DNA from 3 places in the uncultured Salinicola sp. genome. Region 2 is predicted to be linked to each of the others. Evidence: predicted binding sites of a transcription regulator. Region 2 holds the regulator's gene; each other region holds the start of a gene.
The links. The regulator sigma-54, encoded in region 2, starts transcription at its own class of promoters, with help from an activator protein. The targets are predictions, from matches to a motif close to TGGCACNNNNNTTGCTNT.
Positions count from the first base shown of each region.

Region 1: a site for sigma-54 is predicted at 3,469-3,486, ahead of speB (agmatinase). Genes of this name have one in related genera too.
Region 3: a site for sigma-54 is predicted at 2,580-2,597, ahead of glnL (nitrogen regulation protein NR(II)). Genes of this name have one in related genera too.

Region 1 is NZ_CALFQK010000179.1:35-6,589, reverse strand. Features, by position in the region: gene secF (protein translocase subunit SecF) at 1-506, shown strand, start outside; gene Q0602_RS21775 (AI-2E family transporter) at 676-1,890, shown strand; gene Q0602_RS21770 (sigma 54-interacting transcriptional regulator) at 1,905-3,341, opposite strand; gene speB (agmatinase) at 3,520-4,476, shown strand; gene Q0602_RS21760 (sodium:solute symporter) at 4,563-5,945, shown strand; partial or broken gene Q0602_RS21755 (hypothetical protein) at 6,274-6,555, shown strand, end outside.
Region 2 is NZ_CALFQK010000154.1:13,924-26,200, forward strand. Features, by position in the region: gene murA (UDP-N-acetylglucosamine 1-carboxyvinyltransferase) at 1-891, opposite strand, end outside; gene Q0602_RS17225 (BolA family protein) at 947-1,201, opposite strand; gene Q0602_RS17230 (lipid asymmetry maintenance protein MlaB) at 1,350-1,712, opposite strand; gene Q0602_RS17235 (phospholipid-binding protein MlaC) at 1,709-2,338, opposite strand; gene mlaD (outer membrane lipid asymmetry maintenance protein MlaD) at 2,443-2,904, opposite strand; gene mlaE (lipid asymmetry maintenance ABC transporter permease subunit MlaE) at 2,901-3,683, opposite strand; gene Q0602_RS17250 (ATP-binding cassette domain-containing protein) at 3,680-4,495, opposite strand; gene Q0602_RS17255 (KpsF/GutQ family sugar-phosphate isomerase) at 4,747-5,724, shown strand; gene lptC (LPS export ABC transporter periplasmic protein LptC) at 5,836-6,432, shown strand; gene lptA (lipopolysaccharide transport periplasmic protein LptA) at 6,429-6,959, shown strand; gene lptB (LPS export ABC transporter ATP-binding protein) at 7,052-7,777, shown strand; gene Q0602_RS17275 (RNA polymerase factor sigma-54) at 7,923-9,356, shown strand; gene raiA (ribosome-associated translation inhibitor RaiA) at 9,476-9,784, shown strand; gene ptsN (PTS IIA-like nitrogen regulatory protein PtsN) at 9,794-10,273, shown strand; gene rapZ (RNase adapter RapZ) at 10,277-11,221, shown strand; gene Q0602_RS17295 (HPr family phosphocarrier protein) at 11,208-11,477, shown strand; gene mgtE (magnesium transporter) at 11,578-12,277, shown strand, end outside.
Region 3 is NZ_CALFQK010000173.1:10,007-22,283, reverse strand. Features, by position in the region: gene glnA (glutamate--ammonia ligase) at 339-1,745, shown strand; gene Q0602_RS21000 (DUF4124 domain-containing protein) at 1,893-2,480, shown strand; gene glnL (nitrogen regulation protein NR(II)) at 2,636-3,679, shown strand; gene glnG (nitrogen regulation protein NR(I)) at 3,788-5,197, shown strand; gene Q0602_RS20985 (alpha-amylase family glycosyl hydrolase) at 5,326-7,074, shown strand; gene Q0602_RS20980 (cobalamin-independent methionine synthase II family protein) at 7,102-8,211, opposite strand; gene Q0602_RS20975 (oxaloacetate decarboxylase) at 8,507-9,370, shown strand; gene Q0602_RS20970 (deoxyguanosinetriphosphate triphosphohydrolase) at 9,511-10,845, shown strand; gene betT (choline BCCT transporter BetT) at 11,433-12,277, shown strand, end outside.

The DNA.
Region 1 (6,555 bases), on a different contig from region 2:
TGGCGCTGGCCGGCGTCGCCGTCTACGTCGCCTTCCGCTTCCAGTACAAGTTCGCGCTGTGCGCGATCATCTCGCTGGGACACGACGTGCTGATCGTGCTGGGCCTGTTCGCGCTGTTCCAGTGGGAGTTCGATCTCACGGTGCTCGCCGGGATCATGGCGGTCATCGGCTACTCGCTCAACGACACCATCATCGTCTACGACCGAATTCGCGAGAACATCCGGCTGTCGCGCAGCGAGGACCTTCCGCAGATCTTCAACGAAGCGATCAACCAGACGCTCTCGCGCACCCTGGCCACGTCCGGTACCACTTTGCTGGTGCTGTTCGCGCTGTTCTTCCTGGGCGGCGACATGATCCACAACTTCTCGATCTCGCTGATCCTGGGGATCGTGGCCGGCACCTTCTCGTCGGTCTATGTCGCCGCGGCGCTGCTGATCGTGTTCAAGCTGGAGCGCCAGGATCTGATTCCGGTGAAGAAGGAAGAGGTCGAGGAGGAGCTGCCCTGAGCCGGCGCTTCGACGACACCTCCAGCCCCTCGCCCGTGCGAGGGGTTTTTTTTGACCGCGCCAGCGCCGCGCGGCCAATCGCCGACCGCAGCGGTTGCGGTATCATGCGGCTGCCGTTCTGATTCAGCCCGAGCCGCTCTGGTCCAACCCTCTCATGCAAGAGTGATCCATGGCCCCAATCTTCGCCGATAGCAGTGTCGCCCGCTGGCTCCTGGTGCTGGTGATGGTCGCCGGCATCTACTTCTTCATCGATTTCCTGGTGCCGGTGCTGGCAGCGCTGATCATCTGCGTCGCCAGTTGGCCGCTCTACTGTCGCCTGCTGGCGGCTTGCGGCCAGCGTCGGGCGCTGGCCGCCGGCATCGCGCTGGGCCTGATCGTCATGTGCCTGGTGATCCCCATGGTACTGGCCTGCTCATACGCCTTTCAGGAATTGAAAGGCTGGGTTGGCTGGCTGATGGTCGCCAACCAGCAAGGCATCCCCGCGCCGGACTGGGTTGCCGGCCTCCCCGGCATCGGCGAATGGCTGTCCGAGCAGTGGCAGGAGACGCTGGCGGAACCGCACGCACCGGAGTCTCTGATCCAGCTGGTGGGCGGCGAGCACATCGGCAATATCTCGCGCTGGGTGCTGGCGCTGGGGAGCAATGCGCTGCACCTGGCGCTGACCCTGCTGTTCATGCTGATCACGCTGTTCTTTCTCTACCGGGATGGTGCCGGCATGGCGCGCCAGCTGGATACGGTCGGCGAGCGGGTGCTGCCGGCGCGCTGGCAGCGATTCTCGCGGGTGGTGCCGGCAACGATCAGCTCCACCGTGATGGGCATGGGTCTGATCGCGCTGGGGGAAGGGCTGGTGCTCGGTACCGCTTACTGGATTGCCGGCATCCAGTCACCGGTGGTGCTCGGCGTGATCACCGCCTTCATGGCGCTGGTGCCGGGTGGCGCGCCGCTGACGTTCACGCTGGTCTCGCTCTATCTGGTCGCCACCGGGCACATGGCCAACGGCATCGGGCTGTTCCTGTGGGGCGCCGTGGAGCTGTTCGTCGTCGACAAGACACTGCGGCCGCGCCTGGTCGGCGGCCCGATCAAGCTCCCCTTCCTCCCCACCTTCTTCGGTCTGGTGGGTGGCGTGAAGACCATGGGGATCGTCGGCCTGTTCGTGGGCCCGGTGCTGATGGCGCTGCTGGTCGCCAGCTGGCGCGAATGGCTGCACGACGACAGCGCCCCGGACGCCCCGTCGGAAGCCGAGCGCTGGGGCTACGGCAAGCGCAAGCCGAGCGCCCTTCCGATCACGTCACCGGGTGCCTCCGGCTCTCACGGCAGGCAGAAGCGTCCCGCCGAAGCGACAGCGAGCACCAATGCCGACACCAACGCCGATATCAGTCGCTGAATGGTCGCGGGCACTCAGCGGCCGAGCCGCAGGCCATGGCGTTTCAACTTGCGCACTACGCTTGGCTGGCTGATCCCCAACCGTTCGGCCAGTTCATAGGTGCTGACGCATGACCCCGCCAGCGAGGCCAGAATGGCGCGCTCATGCGCCTCCATGGCCGCCCTGAGCCCCTGCCCCGGCGCCAGCGGGCTCTCACGCGGCGTGGGCGCCGCACTACCGGACCCGGTCGGCGGATCGCCGCCCGACGCCGCCCCGCCAGCGGACGACGCCACCGGCGCCCCGACGACGCCCCCCTCGGCGGACAGCCAGGCACGTTCCAGCCAGTTTTCCAGTTCCCGGATGTTGCCCGGCCAGTCGCCACCTATCAGCGTCTCCCAGGCGTTGGGATGGAGTATCTTGTCCCGACCGTAGCGGCGATTGAGTCGTTCGAGATGACGCTGGGCCAGCCCCCGGATATCCTCGCGACGCTCGCGCAGCGGCGGCAGCGACACCGGGATCACGTTGAGCCGGTAGTAGAGATCGAGCCGGAAGGCGCCCTCCTCGACCCTGCCGGCCAGATCCTGGTTGGTCGCCACGATCAGTCGGAAATCGACCTGGCGCGAGCGGGTGTCGCCCAACCGCATCACCGAGCCGTCCTGAATCACCTTGAGCAGCTTGGACTGCATCGTCAGCGGCAGCTCGCCGATCTCGTCCAGGAACAGCGTGCCGCCATGCGCCTGCTCCAGCAGCCCCGCCTTGCCCTGGCGTGAAGCCCCGCTGAACGCGCCGGGCTGGTATCCGAACATCTCCGACTCGAACAGCGACTCCGGTATGGCCGCGCAATTGACGTCGACGAACGCCCCGTCCCGCCGACAGCTCCAGCGATGCAGCTGACGTGCGAACGCCGTCTTGCCGACACCGGATTCGCCCAGCATCACCACGGTGGCGTCGGTGGGAGCGCTACGCTTCAACAGATGGACCATCTCGCGCATGATCCGGCTCCTGACCACCAGTTCGCCAACCGATGCATCGTCATCGTCGTCGGGCCCGTGGTGGCGGCGGAGATGCTCGGCGAAGCGGCGTTGGAGCAGCGCGTACTCGTCCTGCAGCAGGCGGAGATCGGTGAGGTCCCGCGAACGGCTGATCACGCGGATCAGCTTGCCGTCGGCGTAGACCGGGAAGGCCTCGGCGATGACCTGACGCCCGGTGCCGGTGCGCTGCATGATCTGCGCGGGCTGGCCGGTCCGAATGACTTCGAGGGAGACCGAGGGAGAGAGCACGCCGCTGGCCTGCAGCGCCTGGACGGTGGTGGCACGCAGCGCATCTCGGCTCAGGCCATAGACCGCAGCGCTGCCGGGGCTGACATCCAGGATGCGACCGCCGGCATCGACGATGAAGAGATGATCCTGGGCCGTCTGGATCAGCGCTTCCAGCGTCAAACGGGCCGCCCCCTCGTCCAGCGAGTCCGCCATTTCCGGTGCTCCTTTACCGATACGTCGATGCATCATTGATGCACGGATGGATCGGAAACGTCCATGCCTCGATTCGTGTTTGAATCACCTGAAAACAAAGAAGATTGTAAATCAGCATGTTACGACTTGGCACGATTCCTGCGAGTGCTAATCGACAATCACAACAGCAGGAGTCTCCATGCCAACGACACCGCCATACAACCAGCCCCTGGGCGGCAACGAAATGCCTCGCTTCGGCGGCCCCGCGACGATGATGCGCCTGCCGACGCAGAAGAGCGCTGAAGGACTGGATGCCTGCTTCGTCGGCATCCCGATGGACATCGGCACCTCCAACCGCCCGGGCACACGGTTCGGCCCGCGCCAGATTCGCGATGAATCCCGGATGCTGCGCCCCTTCAACATGGCGACCCGCGCCGCGCCGTTCGAAAGCCTGCAGGTGGCGGATATCGGCGACGTCCCGATCAACACCTTCGACCTCAAGAAGAGCGTCGATATCATCGAACGCTACTACGACGAGCTGCTGACCCACGACGTGATTCCGCTGACGCTGGGCGGCGACCACACCCTGGCGCTGCCGATCCTGCGCGCCATGGCGAAAAAGCATGGCCCGGTGGGGCTGATCCACGTCGATGCCCATGCCGACATCAACGAGCACATGTTCGGCGAGGCCATCGCACACGGCACGCCGTTCCGTCGCGCGGTGGAGGAAGGTCTGCTCGACTGCAACCGCGTTGCCCAGATCGGCCTGCGCGGCACCGGCTACGCAGCGGAGGAGTTTGACTGGGGGCGTCAACAGGGTTTCCGGGTGGTGCCGGCCGAGGAGTGCTGGCACAAGAGCCTGACGCCACTGATGGCGGAGATCCGAGACAAGCTCAAAGGCGGTCCGGTCTACCTGACCTTCGACATCGACAGTCTCGACCCCGCCTACGCGCCGGGAACCGGCACGGTGGAGATCGGCGGCCTGACCATCCCCCAGGCGCTGGAGATCATTCGCGGCGCCCATGGGCTCGATATCGTCGGCTGCGATCTGGTCGAGGTCTCGCCACCCTATGACGCTCACGGCCAAACCGCCGTGGTGGCCGCCAACCTGCTGTTCGAGATGCTCTGCATTCTCCCCGGCGTCAACCGCCGCTGACAGGCCGTCATCACGGTACCGTCACCCCTTGGATCGCCCGTTCCACAACAACAATCGCCGCTGATGCAGCGGCAGGATAGGACATCATGATGCTGGATCTCTTCGTCGTCGCACTCTACGCGGCCGGCATGCTCGGCCTGGGCTGGTGGGGCATGAAACGCGCCCGCAACCGGGAAGACTATCTGGTGGCGGGACGCCGCCTGGGCCCCGGCATGTATCTGGGCACGCTGTCGGCCGTGGTGCTCGGTGGCGCCTCGACCGTGGGCACGGTCAAGCTCGGCTACACCTATGGACTGTCCGGGCTCTGGCTCTGCGCCTCGCTGGGCCTGGGGCTGATCGTGCTCAGCGTGGTACTGGCCAAGCCACTGATGACTCTCAAGCTGTATACCGTGACCCAGGTGCTGGAGCGCCGCTACACCCCAGCCGCCAAGCTGATCAGCTCGATCATCATGTTCGCCTACGACCTGATGCTGGCGGTGACCTCGACCATCGGCATCGGTACGGTGCTGAGCGTGATCTTCGGCATGCCGGCCTGGCAGGCGGTCGTGATCGGCGGCATCGTCGTGGTGATCTACTCGACCATCGGCGGCATGTGGTCGCTGACGCTCACCGACATCGTGCAGTTCCTGATCATGACGATCGGCATGGTGGCGCTGCTGCTGCCGCTGACGATCCACTCGGTGGGCGGCTGGAGCGCGCTGCTGGACAAGGCGCCGGAGACCAGCTTCTCGCTGACCGCGATCGGCTGGGACACCATCATCACCTACTTCGTCATCTACTTCCTGGGCATCCTGATCGGCCAGGATATCTGGCAGCGCGTATTCACGGCGCGTTCCAGCAGTGTCGCCCGCAGCGCCGGCACCTTCGCCGGGATCTACTGCATTCTCTATGGCGTGATCGGCGCGCTGGTGGGTATCGCGGCGAGCATCCTGCTGCCCAATCTCGACGACGCCAACAATGCCTTCGCCGCCATCGCGCAGCTGGCCCTGCCGGACGGCATTCGCGGCTTGATCATCGCCGCCGCCATGGCCGCGATGATGTCCACCTCCAGCGCCGGGATGCTCGCTTCCTCGACCCTGCTGACCCAGGACATTCTCCCGGCGCTGCGCGGTGGCCGGGAAATCGAGGGCGTCAGGATCAACCGGCTCTGCACGGGCCTGATCGGCGTGGTGAGCGTGATCATCGCGATCAACGTCAGTGACGTCATCGGGGCCCTGACGGTCGCCTACAACCTGTTGGTCGGCGGCATGCTGATCCCGATGCTGGGCGCCCTGTTCTGGAAGCGCGCCACCACCACCGGCGCCATCGCCAGCATGCTGGCCGGCTGCATCGGCGTGATCGGCTTCATGCTCAAGGATGGGTTGCTGTCCAACTCCCCCATCTACGCCGGACTCGCTGCCGCGATGATCGCGTTCGTGGCGGGCAGCCTGCTCACCCGCCCGCATCCGGTGGCCTCCTCGACGCCCTGATCCGGCTAAAGCCCCCCGACTCCGAACGGGGATACGTGCCGATCCAGAACGAAAGTACACCCCAACGCAAAGCGCCCTGCCGGGAAAAACCCGCCAGGGCGCTTCTGTTGCTGTCCGCTATAGCGCGCGGGAGAGCGCCCTCCCGCCCCGGGGGTTCGAGCTGCTGCCGGAGGTGGCGGGGAGGTTCATGCGACCTTTCTCTTACAGCGGCGGCGGCAACGCTGTGTCATAACGTAAACGCTCGTTTGAGGAGCGCTCGTCGCCCCCGTTGCCGTGGCCAGCACGCACTCCGACGAGACAAGACAACAACTCACAAGGGATCGACACCATGCCAATGTCGCGCTCTCGGCAGCTGGCGCTGGGGATGATCGTCGGGGCCAGCGCCCTGCCGCTCCCGGCGCTGGCCGTCTCCAGCTTTCACGACACCTTCGACGACACCATCTTCTTCGGCGATAGCCTGAGCGACAGCGGCTACTACCGGGGCGCCATCGGCAGCGCGCTCTCGCTGACCCCTAGCCAGCAGGCCTTCATCGGCCGCTTCACCACCAACCCCGGGCCGGTATGGGCCGAGCGGGTCGCTGGCCACTACGCCAGCAACGCCCAGCCCAGC
Region 2 (12,277 bases):
GCGCAGGTTCACGGCCTTGGGCCGGCGCCCGCCCATGTCGAGCTCGATCCAGTCTTCTCCGGCGGCAATGGTGGCTCCGGCCTCCTCGAGCTTGGCCAGCACCGCCTCCATGATGTCGGCCCGCGTCTTGCGTACCCGCACGCGCCCGCCAGTGGCGGCGGCGGCGACCAGAAAGGTCCCGGTTTCGATCCGGTCCGGCATCACGTCGTAGTGACAGCCGTGCAGACGCTCGACGCCCTCGACAGTGATGGTGTCGGTACCCTGGCCCCGAATATCGGCGCCCATGGCGATCAGGCACTCGGCCAGATCGACGACTTCCGGTTCGCGGGCGGCGTTTTCCAGCACCGTGGTGCCTTCGGCCAGCGTGGCGGCCATCAGCAGATTTTCGGTACCGGTCACGGTGACGGTATCGAAGAAGATCGTGGCGCCCTTGAGGCGACCATCGACGCGGGCACGGATATAGCCCCCCTCGACGGTGATCTCCGCGCCCATCGCCTCGAGCCCGCGAATGTGGAGATCGACCGGACGCGAGCCGATGGCACAGCCCCCTGGCAGCGACACGTCGGCCTTGCCGAAGTGCGCCAGCAGCGGCCCGAGAACCAGAATCGAGGCACGCATCTTCTTGACCAGCTCGTAGGGGGCATGACAGTCGCGCACCTGCGAGCCATCGATCTGGATGCTCATTTTCTCGCCCATGACCGGTTCGATGCCCATGCGTCCGAGCAGTTCGAGTGTCGTGGTGATGTCCTGGAGATGCGGCAGGTTACCGATGGTCACGGGTTCGTCGGCGAGCAGCGTCGCCGCCAGTATCGGCAGCGCCGAGTTCTTGGCGCCACTGGCCCAGACTTCACCGTCCAGCGGCCCATTACCGGTAATGATCAGCTTGTCCATGAAGGTTCGCTATAGAATCGAGAGAGATGACCGGCCCGAGAGGCCGGGCAGGGGCTCAGACACCGAGATTCTCCGGCGCCGATTTCCACTGAGCGGGCGTGAACGTCTTGATGCTGATGGCATGCAGCGCGCCGGAGGCGATCTCGTCCGACAGCGCGCCGTAGATCAGTTGCTGGCGCTTGACCGGGCTCATGCCATCGAAGACGTCGCCCACGGCGATCACTTGAAAGTTGCAGCCTTCGCCCTGGATATGGAATTCACAGCCGTCGATCTGACTCTCGAGGCGGTTTTTGACATCGCTGGGTTGCATGGCAATCGGGCTCCCTTGTGACTGCTGCGCAGAGTGCGCAGGGAAAGCGCCACATGGTAGCGGAAAGCGCCCCGTCTTGGCGATCTCGCCAGCATGCAAAAACGCCGCAAGCCGGAGAACGACATCGGGACGCTCGGAGGGAGAAGGTCTAGCCGCGGTCTCGCGCCGGCTCGGCGCAAGTCGTCTCGACGGCCGGCAGCAGCGGCGCCAGCTCGGTGATGTCCATCAGGCGCTGCAAGGCGGGCGACAGCGAGACGCGATTCAGCCGCAGCGAATGGCGCTGCACGCTGCGTACCCAGACCAACAGCACGCTGAGCACCGCGCTACTCGCAATCTGAACGCCTGTCAGGTCGAACGAGACCTCGGCCTGGGCCGGCTGATCCGCCAGCCAGTGCCGGCCCGCCTGGGCCAGCGGGCCGGCACTGTCGAAATCCGCCTCGCCGCAGATCGTCAACACGTTGTCGTCGACGACCTCCAGCGTGGCGTCCTCGCGCTCGAGCAGCAGACTCACGCGTCCCCGCCCTTCTCGAGTTCATCGGTCCCGACTTCCGGCGCCCAGTTGTCGATCACGGCATCGATGTCGCGGTTGTTGTCGCGCATCGCCTGATCGAACTGATTGCGGAACGTCAGGCCGAGGTTGATACCGTTGACGATGACATTGATCACTTTCCACTGACCATCGCTCTGGCGCAGCGTGAAGTTGACCGGATAGGTCTGGCCACTGGTCGAGATCACCTCCATGGGTACCGAGGCCTGGTCGTCATAGCGGCCGGCGTTCTCGCTGTCCTTCACGCGCAGCGTCTTGTAGTCGAACGTCACCAGCCCCTTGGCATAGGTATCGATCAACGTCTTGCGGAATACGTTGACGAACCGCGAGCGCTGTTCCGGGCTGGCGCCACGGAAGTAGCGCCCCATCACACTGGCGCCGATGTAACGGAAATCGGCCACTTCCGCCATGTTGGTGTCGACGAGCTTCGCCAGCTCACCCTCGTGCTGCGCGTAGTAATCCTTCTTGCCCTCCAGCTCGGACATCAGGGAGTCGACGCTCTGCTGGATCACCTGGGTCGGCGACTGCTGAGCCTGCGCCGTCGTGGTCATGCTCGCCAGACACGCCGCGACGAGGGTCAGCGCCACCATCCAGATGCCGCGCATCCCGGCATGACACCGTGACGCACTCGAGGCGTTACGTGAGAAGGTCATTTTCATCATCGACTCCTTGTCTGCGATTACGTTCTTCCGACTTACTTGGCCATGTTCGACACGAACTGCTGAATGAGCTCTTCCAGCACCAGTGCCTGCTGAGTATCGTGAATGACGTCGCCATCATGGAGCATGTCCGGCGCGCCCCCCACGGTCAGGCCGACGTACTGCTCGCCCAGCAGCCCCGACGTCAGGATCGCCGCCGTGGTGTCGTCGGAGAGTTTGCCATCGTACTCCGAGTCCAGCTCCATGGTGACCTTGGCGTCGAACCACTTGGGATCGAGCTGAATGTCGGTCACCTTGCCGACGCGCACCCCCGACATGGTGACTTTCGCCTGTGGCCGCAACCCCCCGATGTTGGCAAAGTTCGCAGTCAGCGTGAACGTGTCGTTGGGCACTCCCACCCCCAGACCGCTGACCCTGAGGCCGAGAAACACCAGCCCCAGAATGCCTGCCAGCATGAAAATGCCGACGCCCAGTTCCAACCAGCTATTGCGCTTCATCCGAGATCTCCAAACATCAACGCGGTGAGCACGAAATCGAGGCCCAATACCGCCAGCGAGGCGTATACCACCGTCCGGGTGGTCGCGCGCGAAATACCTTCCGAGGTAGGAATCAGGTCATAGCCCTGGAATACCGCGATCCAGGTCACGACCAGACCGAACACCAGACTCTTGACCATGCCGTTGAGCACATCGTCGACGAAGTCGACGCTATCCTGCATGTTGCTCCAGTAGGAACCTTCGTAGACACCCAGCCAGTCGACGCCGACCAGGTAGCCACCCCAGATCCCGACCACGCCGAAGATGACGGTCAGCACGGGCAGCGACACGAAACCCGCCCAGAGCCGCGGCGCCACGATCCGGCGCAGCGGGTCGACACCGATCATCTCCATGCTGGTGAGCTGCTCGGTCGCTTTCATCAGGCCGATTTCCGCCGTCAATGCCGATCCCGCGCGACCGGCGAACAGCAGCGCCGCCACCACCGGCGCCAGTTCGCGAACGAGCGAGAGCGCCACCATCTGCCCCAGCGCTTCGTCGGCGCCGAAACCGACCAGAATGGTGAAACCCTGCAGCGCCAGCACCATGCCGATGAACAACCCCGAGACCAGCACGATGGCGACCGACATCACGCCGACGAAATGCATCTGGCGCAACCACAGATGAAACCCTTCTCTGGACGGGAGACAGAACACCGACTGGACCAGGAAAAGTCCCGCCCGCCCGATCGAACTCAGCGTATCGAGTGTCGCCCTGCCCAGGGCAGCGATGTGGCGCTTCATGAGAACTGCCCCGCTGGCGCCAGGATATCGTCGAAGAAGTCCGGCGCCGGATAGTGGAACGGTACCGGACCGTCGGGCTCGCCATGCACGAACTGTTTCACATGAGCGTCGTCATTCACGTTCAGCGTCTGCGGAGAGCCGTGCGCCATGACCTTGCCATCGGCGATGATGTAGACGTAGTCGGCGATCGACAATGTCTCCTTGATGTCGTGAGAGACCATCACGGCCGTCAGGCCCAGCGCCAGGTTGACCTTCTTGATCAGTTGCACCAGCACCCCCATCGAGATGGGATCCTGCCCCACGAACGGCTCGTCGTAGAGCACCAGGTCCGGATCCAGTGCCACCGCCCGCGCCAACGCCACGCGCCTGGCCATGCCACCGGACAGTTCCGAGGGCATCAGATGCCGGGCGCCACGCAACCCCACGGCCTGGAGCTTCATCAACACGATGTCGCGGATCATGGCATTCGGGAGTTCGGTATGGATACGCAGCGGAAATGCCACGTTCTCGAATACGTCGAGGTCCGAGAATAGCGCGCCGCTCTGAAACAGCATGCCCATTCGGCGACGCAGCTTGAAGAGCGAGCGCCGAGACAGCTTGTGCACATCCTGCCCACCGATGAGGATCTGGCCCCGATCCGGCACCAGCTGCCCGCCGATCAGTTTCAACAGGGTCGTCTTCCCAGTGCCGCTGGGCCCCATGATGGCGGTAATCTTGCCGAGTGGAATCTGCAAGTCGACGCCGCGGAAGATGTCGGTGCTGCCGCGGGAGAAGTGCAGGTCCTTGACCTCGACCATAATCGGATCGTCCATGCAGCATCCACCAATCTAATGAGATCAATTATCGAACATTGTATCCTAACCTTGGCGTCAGCGACCAGCCATCTCCCTGCCGTGAAAATCACCACCGCAGGAAGGACGAATCGCCGGCCGATCAAAGGTATACTGCCGCCATTGAAGCATTCCGGACACGGGACCTCGAAGCATAGCGACAGCAGGCATTTGGACGTCATGACCGACTTCTTCGTTCCATCCATCATCATCGGGGAGCCTCGACCGAGACCATGAACGACATCGCCGCGCTAGATTTCCGCGCCAGCGCCAGGCGCACGTTGACCCTGGAACAGCAAGCCATCGGAGAGCTCGTGTCGAAGCTCGACGACTGCTTCGATGAAGCCTGCGAGCTGCTCCTCGAATGCCGAGGCCGGTTGATCGTCACCGGCATGGGCAAGTCGGGCCACATTGCGCGCAAGATGGCGGCGACCCTCGCCAGCACCGGCTCGCCGGCTTTCTACGTACACCCGGGCGAAGCCAGCCACGGCGATCTCGGCATGATCACCGGCGACGACGTCGTCATCGCCCTGTCCAACTCAGGCGAGACCCAGGAAATCACCGGCCTTCTGCCGCTGTTCAAGCGTCTCGGCGCGCCACTGGTCAGCCTTACCGGACGCCCCGATTCCACACTAGCGCGCTACAGCGACGTCCATATCGACGTCGGCGTCTCTCGCGAAGCCTGTCCTCACGACCTGGCACCCACCTCTTCCACCACGGCCGCGCTGGCGATGGGCGACGCCCTGGCGCTGGCGCTGCTCGAGGCGCGGGGGTTCAGCGCGGAGGATTTCGCGCTCTCCCACCCTGGCGGCACCCTCGGCAAGCGGCTGCTGCTGCGAGTCGCGGATCTCATGCACGAGGGCAACCGCCTCCCCAGCGTGCCGGCCGGCAGCCCGCTGCGAGAGGCGTTGCTGGAGATGACGCTAAAGGGCATGGGGTTCACCTGCGTCGTCGATGAACGCGGCATGCTGGTCGGTGTCTATACCGACGGCGACCTGCGTCGCACGCTCGATCAGCGTGGCGATTTCGCGCTGCTGCGGGTGGACGACGTCATGACCCGCGGCGGCAAGACGGCCTCCCCCGACATGCTGGCGGCGGAGGCTGTCAGGATCATGGAGGACAACCGAATTACCGCCCTGGCAGTCGTCGAGGACGGTTCGCCAGTGGGCGCCCTGCACATGCACGACCTGTTGAGAAGCGGCGTCATCTGAGGCGCCGCTCGACACCCGTCGTCCCGCGATGTCGACCGTGCCATCCGACGACAGGCGTGAGGCACCCGGAACCTTCGATCACGACACGCACAATCAATACGAGGAGATAACGTGGCCAAAACAGCCAGATTCCAGTCTCCCTGGTGGCGACGCCTCGGCCTGCTGGTCCTGCTGCTGGTCCTGGGGGCTGGTCTGACCTACCTGGATCAGCGCGGCGAGAACGACCAGGAGCCCGTCATCGGCAACACGGTCGGCGAGCCCGACTACTATCTCGAGGATGCCAGCATGACGCGCTTCGATGAACAGGGTCGCGCCTATCAGCGCCTGGAGACGCCACGGCTGGTACACACGCCGTCCGACGACATCATCCGCACCGAAGCGCCCCATGGCTATCTGACCGACGACCAGCAACGCCAGTGGCAGGTGACCAGCCAGACGGGGCGACTGAGCCGCAGCGGAGAACAGTTGACGCTCCAGGGCGACGCACGCCTGGTTCAGCCGGAGCAGGCGTGGAGCCTGGAGACGCAGACGCTGCACTACGACAATCGCGAAGCCCACGCCTGGAGTGACACGCCTTCCGTGTTGCGTCAGCATAATCAGAGCATGCGCGGGAACCGCTTCGATGCCTGGATCAACGAAGATCGTATGCGCTTGACCGACAACGTGCAGGGGCGCCTGCCACAGCAATCTGAGGATCAAGGATCATGAGGCGAGAAATCGGCCAACTCCTGGTGCTGACCGCGCTGGGCTTCACCAGTCTTCCGACCGTCGCGCTGGAGAGCGATGCCAGCGCACCGATAGAAATCGCCGCCGATCAACTCGAGCTGGACGATCGCCAGGGCACTGCCGTCTACACGGGCGGCGTCGACATGCAGCAAGGCAGCATGCATCTCAAGGCGGCACGCGTTGATATCCAGCGCGGCAACAACGGCCAGGTCAGCCAGGTCACCGCCAAGGGCGGCGGTGGCGAGCGCGCCTACCTCGAACAGAAGCCGGCGCCCGATCAGGAGATCGTCAAGGGCTGGGGCGATACCGTGGTCTATCACGCCGCCGAACGACGGGTGGAGCTGATCGGCAACGCTGAGCTGCACCAGGCCGGCGACACCTTCGACGGTGCCTATGTCGAGTACTATCTCGACTCGCGACGCGTCCAGGCCCGCTCCGCCCAGAATGGCGACGGAAGCGGCGACGGCCGCGTCCGCATGACTCTCACGCCGCGCGATTCGTCCCAGTAACGGTCGAACCATGACCCGGCATCGTTTCGAGCCGTCGCGCGGGGCGTGACCGCGACATCACTCTCCGGCGCGCAGCCACAAGGATCGTATTCATGAAAACGCTAACGGCCGCCAACCTTGCCAAGAGCTACAAGGGACGCCGAGTCGTCCACGACTTCAGCCTGACGCTGCGGCAAGGGAGTATCGTCGGCTTGCTGGGACCGAATGGCGCCGGCAAGACGACGTCCTTTTACATGATCGTCGGCCTGGTCAAGGCCGATGCGGGTAGCGTCCACATCGACGACATGGATCTCAGCCGTGCGCCGATGCACGACCGGGCACGAGCCGGCATCGGCTATCTGCCGCAGGAGGCCTCGATCTTCCGCAAGCTGAGCGTCGCCGACAACATCATGGCGATCCTCGAGACGCGCAAGGATCTGGATCGCGCCGGGCGGCGCGAACGGCTGGGACAGCTGCTCGGCGATTTCCACGTCGACCATATTCGCGACAACCTGGGCATGAGCCTGTCCGGTGGCGAACGCCGGCGCGTCGAGATCGCCCGCGCCCTGGCCACCGAGCCGGCATTCGTCCTGCTCGACGAACCGTTCGCCGGTGTCGACCCCATCTCGGTCGGCGACATCAAGAGCATCATCCGCCAGTTGCGCGACCGCGAGATCGGCGTCCTGATCACCGACCACAACGTGCGCGAGACGCTCGACATCTGCGATAACGCCTACATCGTCGGTGACGGCCAGATCATCGCCGAGGGCCGTCCCCAGGCCATTCTCGAAAACCAGCGCGTTCGCGAGGTCTATCTCGGCCACGAGTTCCGCCTGTAGCCCCCTGCCCTTTTCGTCATGCCATCGGTTGCCGCCACTTCGGAACCCACACTGATGGCATGTTTCTTGCATAAAGCGTTGCATATCGCCATCGCAGCCAGTAACGTTGTGAGCCTTCCTCCGTTATCGTGACGATCGCTTTTCCATGTCCATGAAGCCCTCGCTGCAACTCAGGGTCGGCACGCAGTTGACCATGACGCCTCAGCTCCAGCAGGCCATTCAACTGCTTCAGCTGTCGACGCTCGACCTGCGTCAGGAAATACAGCAGGCGCTGGAGTCCAATCCGATGCTGGAAATGGAAGAGCCCTATTCGGAGCAGGAGACCCAGGACGCCACGGAAGACGAGTGGGCCAATGACATTCCCGACGAACTGGCCCTCGACAGCGACTGGAGCGATACCTACCAGGACGCCCATGTCGGCTCTCCGGGCAGCGCGAGCAGTAACGAGGAAGCCCCGGACTTCGACCGTAACGCGGCTGTCACGACCCTTCGCGACCACCTGCTCTGGCAGCTGGCGATGGGAGATTTCGACGAGCGCGAGCTGGCACTGGGAGAGTGCCTGATCGACGCCATCAACGACGATGGCTACCTGGTGGACTCACTGGACGAGCTGGCGGCGAGCCTGCGCGAGCAGCGCGGGGAGAGCGTCAGCACGGCCGATCTCGAGCACACGCTCATGCGCCTGCAACAGTTCGACCCCACCGGCGTCGGCGCTCGCAACCTGCGCGAGTGCCTGCTGCTTCAACTCGGCACGCTGGACGACGACACCCCACTGCTCCCCCAGGCCAAGCGTCTGGTGCGCCAGTTCCTCGAAGCCCTGGCCGGCAACGATCGACGACTGCTCAAGCGCCGCCTGCGTCTCGAGGAGGAGGAGCTCGATAGCGTCATCGCCTTGATCCGGACGCTGGAGCCGCGCCCGGGCCAGCGCTTCGACACCAGCCGCGACGACTACGTGATCCCCGACCTGGTTGCCACGCCCTCTCGCGATGGCTGGCGCATCGAGCTGAACGCCGAGACCCTGCCGCGCCTGCGCATCCAGCCCGACTACGCCGCCCTGATCAAACGGGCGGACAAAAGCGATGACAACACCTTCCTGCGCCAGCACCTGCAGGAAGCCCGCTGGCTGATCAAGAGCCTCTCCAGCCGAAACGACACGCTGCTCAGGGTGGGCCGGGAGATCATGTCGCGCCAGGTGGGGTTTCTCGAGCGCGGCGAAGAGGCGATGAAACCCCTGATCCTGGCCGACATCGCCCGCAGCGTCGACATGCATGAATCGACGATCTCCCGGGTCACGACCCAGAAATACATCCACACGCCACGCGGCGTGTTCGAGTTGAAGTACTTTTTCTCGAGCCAGGTCGGCGGACAGGGTGGCGACGGCGACAGCTATTCAAGCACTGCCATCCGCGCCCGCATCAAGAAATTCATCGGCGACGAGCCCCCGCGCAAACCTCTCTCGGACAGCAAATTGGTCGAATTGCTGGCCCAGTCCGACATCAGCGTCGCCAGGCGCACCGTGGCCAAATACCGTGAAGCCATGGGCATTCCGTCGTCCAGTGAACGCAAGCGCCTGGCCTGATCCCCGGGCCCGAAGTCAGTCAAGGCTCGCCATTCCGAACCAGATCGATCACGATGCCTTTGCAGTGCCCTGAAAAGGGTTACAATCAGAAGTGCCATCTGCCGCAACAGGAGTGTGTCATGCAAGTGAACGTTACCGGCCACCATGTCGAGCTGACCGACGCCCTCCGGGACTACGTCGGAGAGAAACTCGTTCGTTTGGAGCGTCACTACGACAACATCACCAACGTCCAGGTCACCCTGAGTGTCGAGAAGGAACGCCAGCAGGCAGCCTGTACCCTGCACGCGGCCGGCGGCGACCTGCACGCCGAAGCCAGCGATACCGACATGTACGCCGCCATCGATTCACTGGCCGACAAACTCGACCGCCAACTGGTCAAGCACAAAGAGAAGGCACAAGCCCGCGCCCAAGGCGCAGGCGCCCGTTGACGCCTGATGATGACACTGGAAAGCATTCTGCCCCCCGAGCGAACCCTGTTCGAGGTCACGGGGGGCAGCAAAAAACGTCTGCTGGAATTTTTCAGCACCTTCATCGCCCAGAACACGCCCAGCCTGGATAGCCATGAGGTCTTCAGCCGCCTGATCGGTCGCGAGCGACTGGGAAGCACGGGGATCGGCAACGGCGTTGCCATCCCCCATGCTCGCAGCCCTCATTGCAAAGGGCCGATTGCGGGATTCATGCGCCTGGAGGACGCCATCGACTTCGACGCCATCGACGGCGAGCCGGTGGACCTCGTTTTCGTGCTGCTGGTGCCGGAAGAGGCGGATGATGCGCATCTGTCGCTGCTGGCGGAAGTCGCCGGCATCATGAACCAGAGCAGCGTTCGGCAGCAGTTGCGCCAGGCCGACTCGCAGCGGGCGCTGCACGATGCGCTCGTCGATGCCATTCGCCATCACCGTGACAGCGACGACGGATAAGCGATGCAACTCGTCATCATCAGTGGCCGCTCGGGCTCGGGGAAATCGATTGCGCTGCAGGCGCTCGAGGATCTTGGCTACTACGCCATCGACAACCTCCCCGCCAACCTGCTCGCCCCGCTGATCGACGAACTGCGCAGCGCTCCGCCATCCCGGCCCAACGTGGCGGTCAGTATCGACGCGCGCAACCTGCCGGAATCGCTGGAGCGTTTTCCCATCCTGCTGGACGCGGTGCGCGGGCGCGGCATAGACACCCAGGTCGTCTATCTCACCGCCGATGCCAAGATCCTGCTCGAACGCTACTCAGCCACTCGTCGTCGCCATCCGCTGACCCGCGGCAACGACATGACGCTGGCCGAGGCCATCGATCACGAGCAAGGCTATCTCGCGCCGATTCGCCGCGTGGCCGACCTGGTGATCGACACCCAGGGGCTGTCGGTGCACGACCTCCGGGCCCGAATCGGCGAACAGGTGGCCAAGCATACCGGTGGCCGGCTGACCTTGACCTTCGAGTCGTTCGGCTTCAAACGGGGCGTGCCGCTGGACGCCGACATGGTATTCGACGCGCGCTGCCTTCCCAATCCGTTCTGGGATCCCGGGCTGCGCGCCTACGACGGCCGGGATGCCCAGATCATCGAGTTCCTCGAGTCCTATCCCGACGTCCACGCCCTGGCGGAGGACATCCACGGCTGGCTCGATCGCTGGCTGCCATCCTATCTGGCCAGTCATCGCAGTTATCTGACGGTCGCCATCGGCTGTACCGGCGGTCAACACCGCTCGGTCTATCTGATCGAGCGACTGGCACGCCATTTTCACCACGACGACGCCGATATTCGACTGCGCCATCGTGAGCTGGGCATTCACACCGCTCTCCCGAGCGACTCAGCAGCGCAGCCGTCCGCACCCACAGGAAACGCAGGATCATCCGAGCGCGATGCCGACACGTGAACTTCGCCTGACCAACCGCCGCGGACTGCATGCCCGTGCCGCCACCAAACTGGTTCAATGCTGCCAACCCTTCGACGTGCGCGTGGCGATCCATCACGGTAACCGCCAGGCGGACGCCGCCAATATCATGTCGCTGCTCATGCTTGCGGCACCTTGTGGCACCGAATTGATCGTCGTCACTGAAGGCGAGGATGCAGACGCTGCCATGGACGCCATCGTCAGGCTGTTCGAGGCTCGCTTTCACGAGGACGAGTAACCCCACCCGTTTATGAACAGCGTTTTCTATCCTCGTCATTTCTCTCGACGATGGTAGAATGCTCACCCTATCGCCAGTCGTTCAAGGATGACCGTTCAGGATGAGCAACAATCCCGAAAAACTGCAGCCACGGCTGGCCAAACTCAACGAAGCCCTCGAGAGCGGCGCGCTGGATCAGGCGCGGCGCATGCTCAACCGCGGCTTGGCGCCGGTGGATGTCGCCCATCTGCTGGAATCCACGCCGCCCAAGGAGCGCGACATCCTCTGGGGTCTGCTGGACCCCGAGCTACATGGCGACGTGCTGCAGTACCTGGGCGACGACGTCCAGCTCGAATTCCTCAACCGCATGGATGCGGAACAGCTACTGACGGCGACCGAAGGGCTCGACGTCGATGACCTCGCCGACCTGCTGCAGCAGCTACCCAATACCGTCATTCAGGAAGTCCTCCAGTCGATGGAGGCGCAGGAGCGCCAGCGCGTCGAAGCGGTTCTCTCCTATCCGGAGGACACCGCCGGCGGCCTGATGAACCCGGATGCAATCACCATCCGCCCGGATATCACGCTGGACGTCGTGCTACGCTATCTGCGTCGCCACGAGCGCCTGCCTGATGCCACCGACACCCTGCTGGTGGTCACGCGTCGCGACGAGCTGATCGGCATTCTGTCGATCAACCGCCTGCTGGTATCGGATGTCTCGGTGCTGGTGCGCGAAGTGATGCAGACCGACTTTCACGCCATTCAGGCGACCGCCTCGGACAGTGACGTGGCGACGCTGTTCCAGAAGCACGATCTGATCTCGG
Region 3 (12,277 bases), on a different contig from region 2:
TTCCGGAGAGGATTTGTCCGCTTTCTCTTTTGGTGCAGAGGGGTAAGTGTATGCACCAGGTTGGTGCTTTTGGCGGTCTGAAACCTCGGCTCATCGATGATGATGCACGGGGTGGCGCCCGCCGCGGCCCGCTGTCCCCTCGATAACATCATGCTTATCAAACGCTTATTAACGCCCTGCTGCGCCTTGCCTCATTTTGGCACATTCTCTGCATGGTCATGTAAAAACGGTGTGCGCGTGGGCAAGAGCGCCGACTTCGTGCTACAAAACACGCACGCCACAAAACGGTGTTGGATATTCGCCAACGAATCGAGCCATGGCTCACAGTGGAGGACAACATGTCTGAGAAAACCCTCGCCCTTATCGAAGAACACGACGTCAAGTGGGTGGATCTGCGCTTTACCGACACCAAGGGCAAGGAGCAGCACGTCACGATTCCTGCCAGCGCCGTCGATGCGGAATTCTTCGAGGACGGCCAGATGTTCGATGGATCTTCCATCGAAGGCTGGAAGGGCATCAACGAGTCCGACATGATTCTGCGTCCGGAAGATGGCACCGCCTTCCTCGATCCGTTCACCGAAGACTCCACGCTGATCCTGCGCTGCGACATCATCGAGCCGGCAACGATGCAGGGTTACGAGCGCGATCCGCGCTCCATCGCCAAGCGTGCCGAGGCCTACCTGGCCAGCACCGGCCTGGGCGACACCGCTTTCTTTGGCCCGGAGCCCGAATTCTTCATCTTCGACGAGGTGCACTGGAAGTCCGATATCGAGGGCTCCATGTACAAGATCTCTTCCGAAGAGGGTGCCTGGTCCACCGACCGTCAGGTCGAAGGTGGCAACCTGGCGCACCGTCCGCGGGTCAAGGGTGGTTACTTCCCCGTGCCGCCGGTCGACAGCTTCCACGACATCCGCAGCGCCATGTGCAACACGCTGCAGGCCGTTGGCCAGGAAGTCGAAGTGCATCACCACGAAGTGGCGAATGCCGGCCAGAACGAGATCGGCGTCAAGTTCAACACGCTGGTGAAGAAGGCCGACGAGGTGCAGCAGCTCAAGTACGTGGTGCACAACGTCGCTCACGCCTACGGCAAGACGGCCACTTTCATGCCCAAGCCGCTGGTGGGCGACAACGGCTCCGGCATGCACGTCCACCAGTCGTTCTGGAAGGATGGCTCCAACCAGTTCGCGGGTGACGAGTACGCCGGCCTGTCCGAGATGGCGCTGTACTACATCGGCGGCATCATCAAGCATGCACGCGCCCTGAACGCCTTCACCAATGCGTCGACCAACTCCTACAAGCGCCTGGTGCCGGGTTTCGAAGCGCCGGTCATGCTCGCCTACAGCGCGCGCAACCGCTCTGCCTCGATCCGTATTCCTTATACCGCCAGCCCGAAAGGCAAGCGCGTCGAGTGCCGCTTCCCCGACCCGACCGCCAACCCGTACCTGGCTTTCGCGGCCATGCTGATGGCCGGTATCGACGGTATCAAGAACAAGATCCATCCTGGCGACGCCATGGACAAGAACTTGTACGACCTGCCGCCGGAAGAGGGCAAGAAGGTGCCCACCGTGGCGACCAGCCTCGACCAGGCACTGGAAGCGCTGGATGCCGATCGCGCCTTCCTGACCGAGGGTGGCGTCTTTACCGACGAGATGCTCGATGCCTACATCGAGCTGAAGAGTGAAGACGTCGAGCGCCTGCGCCTGTCGACGCATCCGGTCGAGTTCGACCTGTACTACAGCGTCTGAGGATCGAATCCCGCTCCCAGGCCTGACGGAAAGCCCCACTTCGGTGGGGCTTTTTCGTGAGGAGGTCTCCGCGAAAGGGCCACCGGGCAGGTGAAGGGGCGAGGCCGCCGGCCGATAACAGGGTGATCGACATGGGAGCTGGCGCTGATGCAAATGGGGACGATGGTATCGGTGATATCGATTTGCCTGGTGGTCTGGGCCGCCTCGCCCGTGATGGCGGCGCCGGTCTATCGACATGTCGACGCTGCGGGTAACGTGGTCTACAGCGACGAGCCGGGGGCGGGCACGCGCGTCGATCTCAAGCCGATCACGGTGGTCGACCCCACCGGGGGCGAGACACGCGCGAACCCTCATCGTTCGGTCGCGCCCGAGGCGGCTGCGGTCGAGTACGAGCGTTTCGTGATCACCAGTCCGGGAGACCAGCAGACGCTGCCGACCGGACAGGCGGGAACCGTCCAGGTGAAATTGGCGATCGAGCCCGCGCTGCAGCGGGGTGACCGCGTCCAGCTCAGGGTGGACGACAAGGTGAGCCAGTCGCCCATGCACACCAGCGTCTTCGTGCTGAGCCAATTGTCGCGAGGCGAGCATCGGCTTCAGGCCGAGCTGGTCGATGCTCGAGGACAGGTGCGGCTGTCCACGCCGCCGGTGACCCTCTACGTGCAGCGTGCCAGCGTCAACCTGCCGGCCAATCCCAATAATCCCGATCGTGGAAAGTCGTCCCGACCGCATGGGTAATCCCGATCCGCAGGCATAGCCTTTAGCGTTTGCACTATTTTGGTGAATGAAATCCCGCTTTTCATCGGGACCTCCTCGCAGGTGGGCAAAATTGGGGAGTGGCGCGGTTTTTGCACTGTATAAGCACATACCGGATCACCACGATGGAACGACGCATGTATCAACGTTTGCTGGAGCACCTGACGACCGCCGTCCTGCTACTCGACGAGCGGCTCCACGTGCGCTGGCTCAATCCGGCGGCCGAGGCACTGCTCGCCGCCAGCCGGCCCCGTGTAGTCGGTCAGTGGCTGGAGTGCCTGAATGGCGAGGACGGCAGCGTTCGCCAGGTCCTGTTCAAGGCGATGCAGGAGTTTCATCCTTACACGCAGCGGGAAGCGGCGCTGGTGCTCGGCGCCGGCGACGTGATCACGGTGGACTTCACCGCGACACCGATCACCAGTCGCGAGCTGCTGCTGGAGATCGAGCCGCGGGATCGATTGCTCCGCATCTCGCGGGAGGAGGCCCTGATCGCGCGGCAGGAGACGGTCAAGGTACTGATGCGCGGTCTCGCCCACGAGGTCAAGAATCCGCTGGGGGGAATCCGCGGCGCCGCGCAGCTGCTGGAGCGCGATCTTCCCGACCCGCAGCTCACCGAGTTCACCCGGATCATCGTCGAGGAGGCGGACCGTCTGCGGGATCTGGTCGACCGCATGCTCGGCCCCAACACGCTGGTGCGTCACGAACCCTTCAATGTGCACAAGGTGCTCGAGCGGGTGCGGGCACTGCTCGAGGTGGAGCATCATCGGTTGCGCTTCGAGCGCGACTACGATCCCAGCATGCCGGATCTGGTCGGCGACGAGGCGCAGCTGATCCAGGCGGTGCTCAACATCGCGCGCAACGCGGTCCAGGCGATGGAGGAGTTCGGTACCGCCGAGCCGCGCCTGCTGCTGCGGACTCGCGTTCGCCGTCAGTTCACCCTCGGTGCCGAGCGCCACCGCCTGGTGTGCGAGGTCGCGGTGGTGGATAACGGCCCCGGCATTCCCGAGCACATTCGCGAGACCCTGTTCTTCCCGATGGTCTCCGGGCGTGCGGAGGGCAGTGGCCTGGGGTTGTCGATCGCGCAGTCGATCCTGCACCAGCACCAGGGCCTGATCGAGTGCGAACCCCATCCGGGGGTCACGGAATTCCGGTTATTGATCCCTTTCGAGGCGCCACAGTGAGCGTGTCGGCCCACTCTTGGCTGCGTGCGTGGAGGCCCGCCAGGGTGAGCGCGCGGGCCACGCCGACGCCGCCAGGCGCGCGATTCACCGTTCTGCTGGAGAACTGCCATGACTGAAGTCGCCCGTATCGCGATCGTCGATGACGATCGTGCGATCCGCTGGGTCCTGGAAAGGGCGCTGGCACAGCCGGATCTCGAGGTGCAATCCTTCGAACGTGCCGACGCGGCACTCGAAGCGATCGAGCGGCAGCCGCCGGACGTGCTTTTGACCGACATCCGCATGCCGGGGCTCGACGGTCTCGACCTGATGGCCAGGGTGCGCGAGATGCATCCCGATCTGCCGGTGATCGTGATGACGGCGCATTCGGACCTGGATAGCGCGGTCGCGTCCTACCAGGGCGGCGCCTTCGAGTATCTGCCCAAGCCGTTCGATGTGGACGATGCGCTGGCGCTGGTGCGACGAGGCGTTGCCCACGCCCGCGAGCGGCGTTCGCCGGCGGCGATGCCGGAAGGGCTCTCCGCCGAGATCATCGGCGAGGCGCCGGCGATGCAGGAGGTCTTTCGCGCCATCGGCCGGCTGTCGCAGTCGCACATCACGGTACTGATCAACGGAGAGTCGGGCACCGGCAAGGAGCGGGTCGCCCAGGCACTGCACCAGCACAGCCCGCGCAGTGGCCATCCGTTCATCGCGCTCAACATGGCGGCGATCCCCAAGGACCTGATGGAGTCGGAGCTGTTCGGCCATGAAAAGGGCGCCTTCACCGGCGCCGCCGCCCAGCGGCGCGGGCGTTTCGAGCAGGCCGACGGCGGCACGCTGTTCCTGGACGAGATCGGCGACATGCCCGCCGATACGCAGACGCGGCTGTTGCGCGTGCTGGCGGATGGCGAATTCTACCGGGTCGGCGGCCACGTGCCGGTCAAGGTCGATGTGCGGATCATCGCCGCGACCCACCAGAACCTGGAGAAACTGGTGACGGAAGGGCGCTTTCGCGAGGATCTCTTCCATCGTCTCAATGTGATTCGCGTTCACCTGCCCCGTCTGTCGGAGCGCCGCGAGGACATTCCGCGGCTGGCCCAGCATTTCCTCGCCGAAGCCGCCAAGGAGCTCTCGGCCGAACCCAAGGTTCTGACCAGGGACGCCGAGACGCATCTGACGCGTCTCCCCTGGCCCGGCAACGTGCGCCAGTTGGAGAACACCTGTCGCTGGCTCACGGTGATGGCGTCCGGCCGGGAGGTACTGGTCGACGACCTGCCGCCGGAACTACGCGAGCTCGAGGGGACCGAGGCGCCAAGCGGTGACTGGCGCAACGCGTTTCGCGAGTGGGCGGATCGGGCCCTGGCCTCGGGGCACACGCACCTGCTCGAGGAGGCGGTGCCGGATTTCGAACGCATCCTGATCGAGACCGCCTTGAAGCATACCGGCGGGCGCAAGGGGGAGGCTGCCGAGCTGCTGGGATGGGGGCGCAATACCCTGACGCGCAAGGTGAAAGTGCTGCTGCCGGCGCTGGCGGACGAGTAGCGTCCGACGCTCGAGTAACGTTAGGCTGATAATGGCGCCTGGGGCTGGCTCTCATGCCTGGCCGGGCGTCGTCGTCGCTGGCCGATCGTCACCGGCGTGAAATAGATGACACCAACACGGGGACTCGCATGTCCGATTCGACCCAATGGTGGCGTGGCAGCGTCATCTATCAGATCTACCCCAGAAGCTTCATGGATGCCCGCGGCGATGGCATCGGCGACCTGCCCGGCATCACCGCGAAACTGGACTACGTGGCCGAACTGGGTGTCGATGCGATCTGGATTTCGCCGTTCTTTCCTTCGCCGATGAAGGATTTCGGCTATGACGTCACCGACTATCGCGGCGTCGACCCGATGTTCGGCTCCTTCCACGATTTCCAGATGCTGCTCGAGCGGGCCCACGGGCTGGGACTGAAAGTGATCATCGACCTGGTGCTCAGTCACACCTCGGATCAGCACCACTGGTTCATCCAGAGTCGCAGCTCGCGGGAGAACCAGAAATCCGACTGGTACGTCTGGGCCGATCCCAAGCCCGATGGCACGCCGCCCAACAACTGGCTCTCCTTCTTCAGCGGCAGCGCCTGGACCTTCGACAGCCGGCGCCGCCAGTACTACCTGCACAACTTCCTCTCCTGCCAGCCGGATCTCAACTTCCACAATCCGGCGGTGCGCAAGGAGCAGCTCGACAACGCCCGTTTCTGGCTCGATCTCGGTGTCGACGGTTTCCGTCTGGACACCTCGAATTTCTACTTTCACAGCCTGGCGCTGCAGGACAATCCGGCCCTCGGCAGCGGTGAGCTCAAGACGCCCAGCGTACCGGCATCGAACCCCTATTCGATGCAGCGCCACCAGTTCGATATCAGCCAGCCGGAGAATCTCGGTTTCCTGGGCGAACTGCGTTCACTGATGGACGAGTACCCCGGCACCATGACGGTGGGGGAGATCTCCGACGATCGTCCGCTGGAACGCATGGTCGAGTACACCATCGGCAACGATCGGCTGCACATGGCCTACACCTTCGACCTGTTCGATGCCGAGTTCAGCGCCCAGCGGCTGCGCGACATCATCGAGCATTTCCAGTATTACGCCGGCGACGCCTGGCCCTGCTGGGCGCTCTCCAATCACGACGTGATGCGTGTCGTATCGCGCTGGACCCAGCACGAAAACCTGGAGCAGCACGGGCCGCTGGTGGCCAAGGTCGCGACGGTCATGCTCTGCTCGCTCTACGGCAGCATCTGCCTCTATCAGGGCGAGGAGTTGGGGTTGCCGGAAGCGGACGTGCCCTACGAGCGGCTGGTCGACCCCTACGGGCTGGCGCTGTGGCCGGATTACAAGGGGCGTGACGGCTGCCGTACGCCGATGCCCTGGACCAGCGGCGAGTACGGGGGCTTCACCTCGATGGAGCCTTGGCTGCCGGTGGACGGCCACCATCGCCAGCTGTCGGTGGAGCGGCAGCTCGCCGATGCGGGGAGCACGCTGCGGGTGACGCGCGACTTCCTGCACTGGCGCAAGTCGCAGCCGGCGATGGTCGACGGCACCTTGATCCTGAGCGACTTCGACGACGAACTGCTGGGCTGGCTGCGGGTCTCCCGGGACCAGGCGATCCTGGCGGTCTTCAATCTCACCAGCGAGTCGCGCTTCACCACCCTGCCCGCCGGTGCCGGCGAGATCGTCTATCAGGCCGGGTTCACGGGGCGTCTGGAGAGTGGCGGGCTGACCCTGCCTGCCTTCCAGGCGGCGTTCGTGCATATCGACAGAAGCAGCATCGATCCGAGGGCGTTGATTGACCAGGAGCCCGACCCCGAGCGCAAGGGCTTTCTCAGCCGGCTGCTGGGATCGCTGATGGGGCAGGACGAGGGCGGCGCGCGGCAGGGCTGAGCCCGCGCGCCGGGCCTCGTCAGTGTTTCACCCGCCCCAGTAGTCGCGGGCCAGGTCGACCACCAGGCGCACCTTGTCCCACTGTGCCCGCTCGGCGAGTTCGTTGCCCTCTTCGGTGGAGGCGAAGCCGCACTGCGGGCTCAGGCAGAGCTGACGCCTGTCGACGAACCGTGTCGCTTCGTCGAGACGCGCTCTGATGGCCTGCGGGTCCTCGAGCTCGCCCACCTTGGTGGTGATCAGCCCCAGCACCGCCTGTTGATGGCCCTCCGGGACGAAGCGCAGCGGGTCGAAGCTGCCGGCGCGATCGCTGTCGTACTCCAGGAACCAGGCATCGACGCCGACCCTGCCGAACAGCGTCTCGGCCACCGGCTCGTAGCCGCCTTCGCTGATCCAGGTGGAACGGAAGTTGCCGCGGCAGACGTGGAGCGAGACGTGGAGATCGTCCGGCTTGTCGGCCAGGGCGTGATTGAGCATCTCGGCGTAGATCGCCTGCAGTCGATCGGGGTCGTCGCCGCGGTCCCGGGCCGCCTGCAGCTCCTTTTCCGAGCAGAGATAGGCCCACACGGTGTCGTCCAGTTGCAGGTAGCGACAGCCGGCGTCGTAGAAGGCGCGAACGGCGTCGCGGTAGGCGTCGGCGGTATCGGCGAAAAAGGCGTCCAGGCTGGGGTAGACGCCGCTGTCGATCTTCTTGCGGCCGCCGCGGAAGTGCAGCACGCTGGGGCTGGGGATCGTCATCTTGGGCATGACGCTGGCGACGCTGGCCAGGTAGCGGAAATGATCCAGCATCGGATGGGTATCGTCGAAGCCGACCTTGCCGTCGACCCGGATCTGTTTCGCACCCGTCTGCACGCCCTGGAACTGGATGCCCTGGTCACCGGTGAAGCCGGTGACGCCATCGAGCCGCTCGAGAAAATCGAAGTGCCACCAGGCGCGCCGGAACTCCCCGTCGGTCACCACCTCGAGGCCGGCGGCTTGCTGCTGCTCGACCACCTGGCGAATTTCCCGATCCTCGACGGCCTTGAGCGCCGCGGCGTCGATATCGCCCCGGTGGAAGAGGGCCCGGGCCTCCTTCAGTGCCGGCGGACGCAGAAAGCTGCCGACGATATCGGCTCGGAATGGGGGATGCGCTTGTGACATGAATGTGTCTCCTGTTCTGGGACTTCGCCATGCGGGTCAGCGGCGAGCGTCGATACCGAGGTCGCCAATGATGCGGGCTGGGCGGCCGTTCGGCCAATGAAGCCAGTTCAAGCTGACCATGTGCATCATTCATCGTGAGGTTCGCGGCCGGTCGTGCCGGCGTCGCGATCTCAAACTTTAGTGGTAGGATTGTCGGCCCCCGCCGACGCATTCACCGACGTGCCATCGGCATCGGCCGGGATTTTTTCCATCGCGCCCCAAGTTCGAACGCCGGGGTAAAGAACAGGAGTGTCCCGTGACGACCCCTTCGCAGCATGATCTACGCAACGCCTTCCGCGAACTGCTTGCCAGCGGCGAGTGCTACTACACGGCGTCGGTATTCGACCCGATGTCGGCTCGCATCGCCGCCGATCTCGACTTCGAGGTCGGCATCCTGGGGGGATCGGTCGCCTCGCTGCAGGTACTGGCGGCGCCCGATTTCGCCTTGATCACCCTGAGCGAGTTCGTCGAGCAGGCGACCCGGATCGGCCGCGTGGCGCGGCTGCCGGTGATCGCCGATGCCGACCATGGCTATGGCAACGCGCTCAACGTGATGCGCACGATCACCGAACTGGAGCGGGCCGGTGTCGCCGCGCTGACGATCGAGGACACCCTGCTGCCGGCGCAGTACGGGCACAAGTCGACCGATCTGATTCCCGTCGAGGAGGGCGTCGGCAAGATGCGCGCGGCACTCGAGGCGCGGATCGACCCGGCGCTGTCGATCATCGCCCGCACCAACGCCGGCCAGCTCGACGACGACGCTGCCATCGCCCGCATCCGGGCCTATCAGGCGGCCGGCGTCGATGCCATCTGCCTGGTCGGCGTCAGGGACTTCGAGCATCTCGAGAAGCTGTCGGCGCCGTTGACGGTACCGCTGATGCTGGTCACCTACGACAACCCGGCGCTGCGCGACCGCGCGCGCCTGGCCAGGCTCGGGGTGCGCATCGTGGTCAACGGTCACGCTGCCTACTTCGCCGCGATCAAGGCGACCTATGACTGCCTGCGCGAGCAGCGCGACATTGCCACCAACGACCTGGACGCTTCGCGGCTGTCGACGCGCTACTCGACGCTCGAGGAGTATCGGATCTGGGCCCGCGAGTACATGGATGTGAAAGAGTAGGGCCCCTTCGGGGAGCGGTAAGCTGTCAGAGCGGCGCTTCGCGCCTGGAAGCGGGAAGAAAAAGCCAGACCCGCTTGGCTTCGCTTGAAGCTTGCGACACGAACCCCGAGACTGACGATCGCCAACAACCGGAGACCACGATGACTGTCATGCAATGGGAGCGCCTGCTCGATCCCGTCCGGCTGCACGATGCCCGGACGTCGCGTGGTGAAATCGGGCGTAGTCCGTTCCACAAGGACTACGACCGCATCGTCTTCTCCGGCTCGTTTCGGCGCCTGGGGCGCAAGACCCAGGTCCATCCGCTCACCGACAACGATCATATCCACACCCGGTTGACCCACTCGATCGAGGTCGGCTGTGTCGGCCGTAGCCTGGGAATGATCGTCGGCGAGCAGCTGCGCGACAGCCTGCCGGGCTGGGTCACGCCCGCCGATCTCGGCGTCATCGTGCAGGCGGCCTGCCTGGGGCACGACATCGGCAACCCCCCGTTCGGGCACGCCGGCGAGTACGCGATTCGCGACTGGTTCAAGTGGGCCGAGGCGCAGGGGAGCGGTTTGCTGGAGGGGCTGGACGAGGCGCAGCGCCGGGACCTGTTGACCTACGAGGGGAACGCCCAGGGCTTCCGGATCGTGACCCAGATCGAGTACAACCAGTTTCGCGGCGGCATGCGGCTCTCCGCCGCGACACTGGGTACGCTGCTCAAGTACCCGTGGACGGTGGAGCACGGCGGCCAGATGGGCAAGTTCGGCTGTTACCAGTCCGAAAAGCACCTGCTGGTCGAGGTCGCCGAGCGGCTCGGGCTCAAGTCGGTCGATGGTTCCAAGTGGTGCCGCCATCCCCTGGCCTATCTGGTCGAGGCGGCGGACGATATCTGCTATGCACTGCTCGACCTCGAGGATGGCCTGGAGATGGGTATCCTGCGCTACGAAGAGGTCGCCCAGGTGCTGCTGCAGATTGCCGGCGAGCCGCCGGCGGGATACGAGCAGATGGCCGCCGACGGGGTGTCCCAGCGTCGGCGGATCGCGGCGCTGCGCGGTGCGGCGATGGAGCGGGCGGTCAACGAAGTCGGCGATGTCTTCGTCCAGCACGAGAAAGCGCTGCTCAACGGCACCCTCAACGACGATCTGCTCGAGCTCTGTCATCCGGATCTGACCTGGGGCGTCTCCTCGGCCAAGCAGCTGGCCCGCGAGCGCATCTTCCAGAACGAGCGCAAGGCCAAGCTGGAGATCGGGGCCTATACCACGCTCGGTATCCTGCTGGAGGCCTTCATCGGGGCGGCCCACGAGCTGCATCACACCGGGCACTCCTCCTTCAAGCACCAGCGAGTGCTCGCGCTGATCGGCGAGAACACGCCGAAGCCGAACTGGCCGCTCTACGACAGCTATCGTCGAATGCTCGATTTCATCGGCGGCATGACCGACCACTACGCGGTCGAGCTGGCCCAGGAGATGGGCGGGCGCCTGAAGGGAGACTGAGCACTCCCCCCGCTTTTTTCCTCTCGTCGTCGGGCCCGCGCCCGACGTCGTCGTTTCTGGTACCCATCGGACCATCGCGGCGTGCGAGTGTTGAGTGTGGCTGTTGAAAGTGGACTCATAACGCCGTATTTTAATTGAACGGTTAATTAATAAAAAATCGATTTCGATCGCGTGCCAGCATCGGGTGTCAGCATCGAGAGCTACCGGAGCGGTGGCCGATTCCGGCCGCTGGCCAACGTCGCCACTGCCCGCGGGAGAACCAGCCTCGCTTTTACCCGGCGATGAGCCATATTTCAGACGCCAGCGTCGGCATCGTTACCTGAAGAACGCGCGACGCGCGGGCCGGCGGTTCCATGACCTGATCCCGGGCGCGGCAGGGCAACGGCGTGGGGCGACGCTTCCGTTGAAGGCATGGCTGGATTCAACGACCGAAGTCGACTTAACTCAACTCGAGGCCAGATGGCCTCGCGGCGGGAACACGGAAACGAGCCAAGGGCCTCGAACGCCCTGCGCCCCGGCAGGTCATGTCAGCCGTCAGGGGCGCCGATGCTCGTCAACGCAAACTATCTGACCATGATGGGAGCCGCATGAGCACAAGTCCCGATAATAATTCCACGACCCAGGACAGGCTGAATCCAGTCGTCTTCTATGGGTCGGTCATCGGCATCGTCGCCTTTTCGTTGTGGGCGATGATCGCTACCGAGCAAGCGAACGGCATCATCAACGCGCTGCTGGGGTGGATCTCCAACACTTTCGGCTGGTACTACTTTCTGACCGTCGTCATCTACCTGGCCTTCGTGGTGTTCGTGGGCTTTTCCCGCTTCGGCAAGATTCGCCTCGGGCCGGAGCATTCGAGGCCAGACTTCAATATCTTCTCCTGGTCGGCGATGCTGTTCTCCGCCGGTATCGGCATCGGGGTCATCTTCTTCGCCCTGGCGGAACCGCTGACCCAGTTCTACAACGCGCCCAATGCGCCGAGTGACCAGGTGGCCGCCGCCCGTCACGCGATGCAGCTGACCTTCCTCCACTGGGGCCTGTCGGGCTGGGGCATCTACACGCTGGTGGGCATGTCGCTGGCGTTCTTCAGCTATCGGCACAACCTGCCGCTGACCATCAGCAGCGCGCTCTACCCCATCTTCGGCAAGAAGATCTACGGCCCCATCGGTCACGTGGTGGACATCGCCGCCGTGCTGGGCACGGTGTTCGGCATCGCGGCCAGTCTCGGCATCGGCGTCATCCAGCTCAACTATGGGCTGAACTTCATGTTCGGCATCGCGGAAAGCGCCTGGACCCAGACCATCCTGGTGCTGATGATCGTGCTGTTCGCCACGATTTCCGCGGTGACCGGTGTCGAGAAGGGGATTCGACGTCTTTCCGAATTCAACATCCTGCTGGCGATCGCGCTGCTGCTATTCGTGCTGTTCGCCGGCAA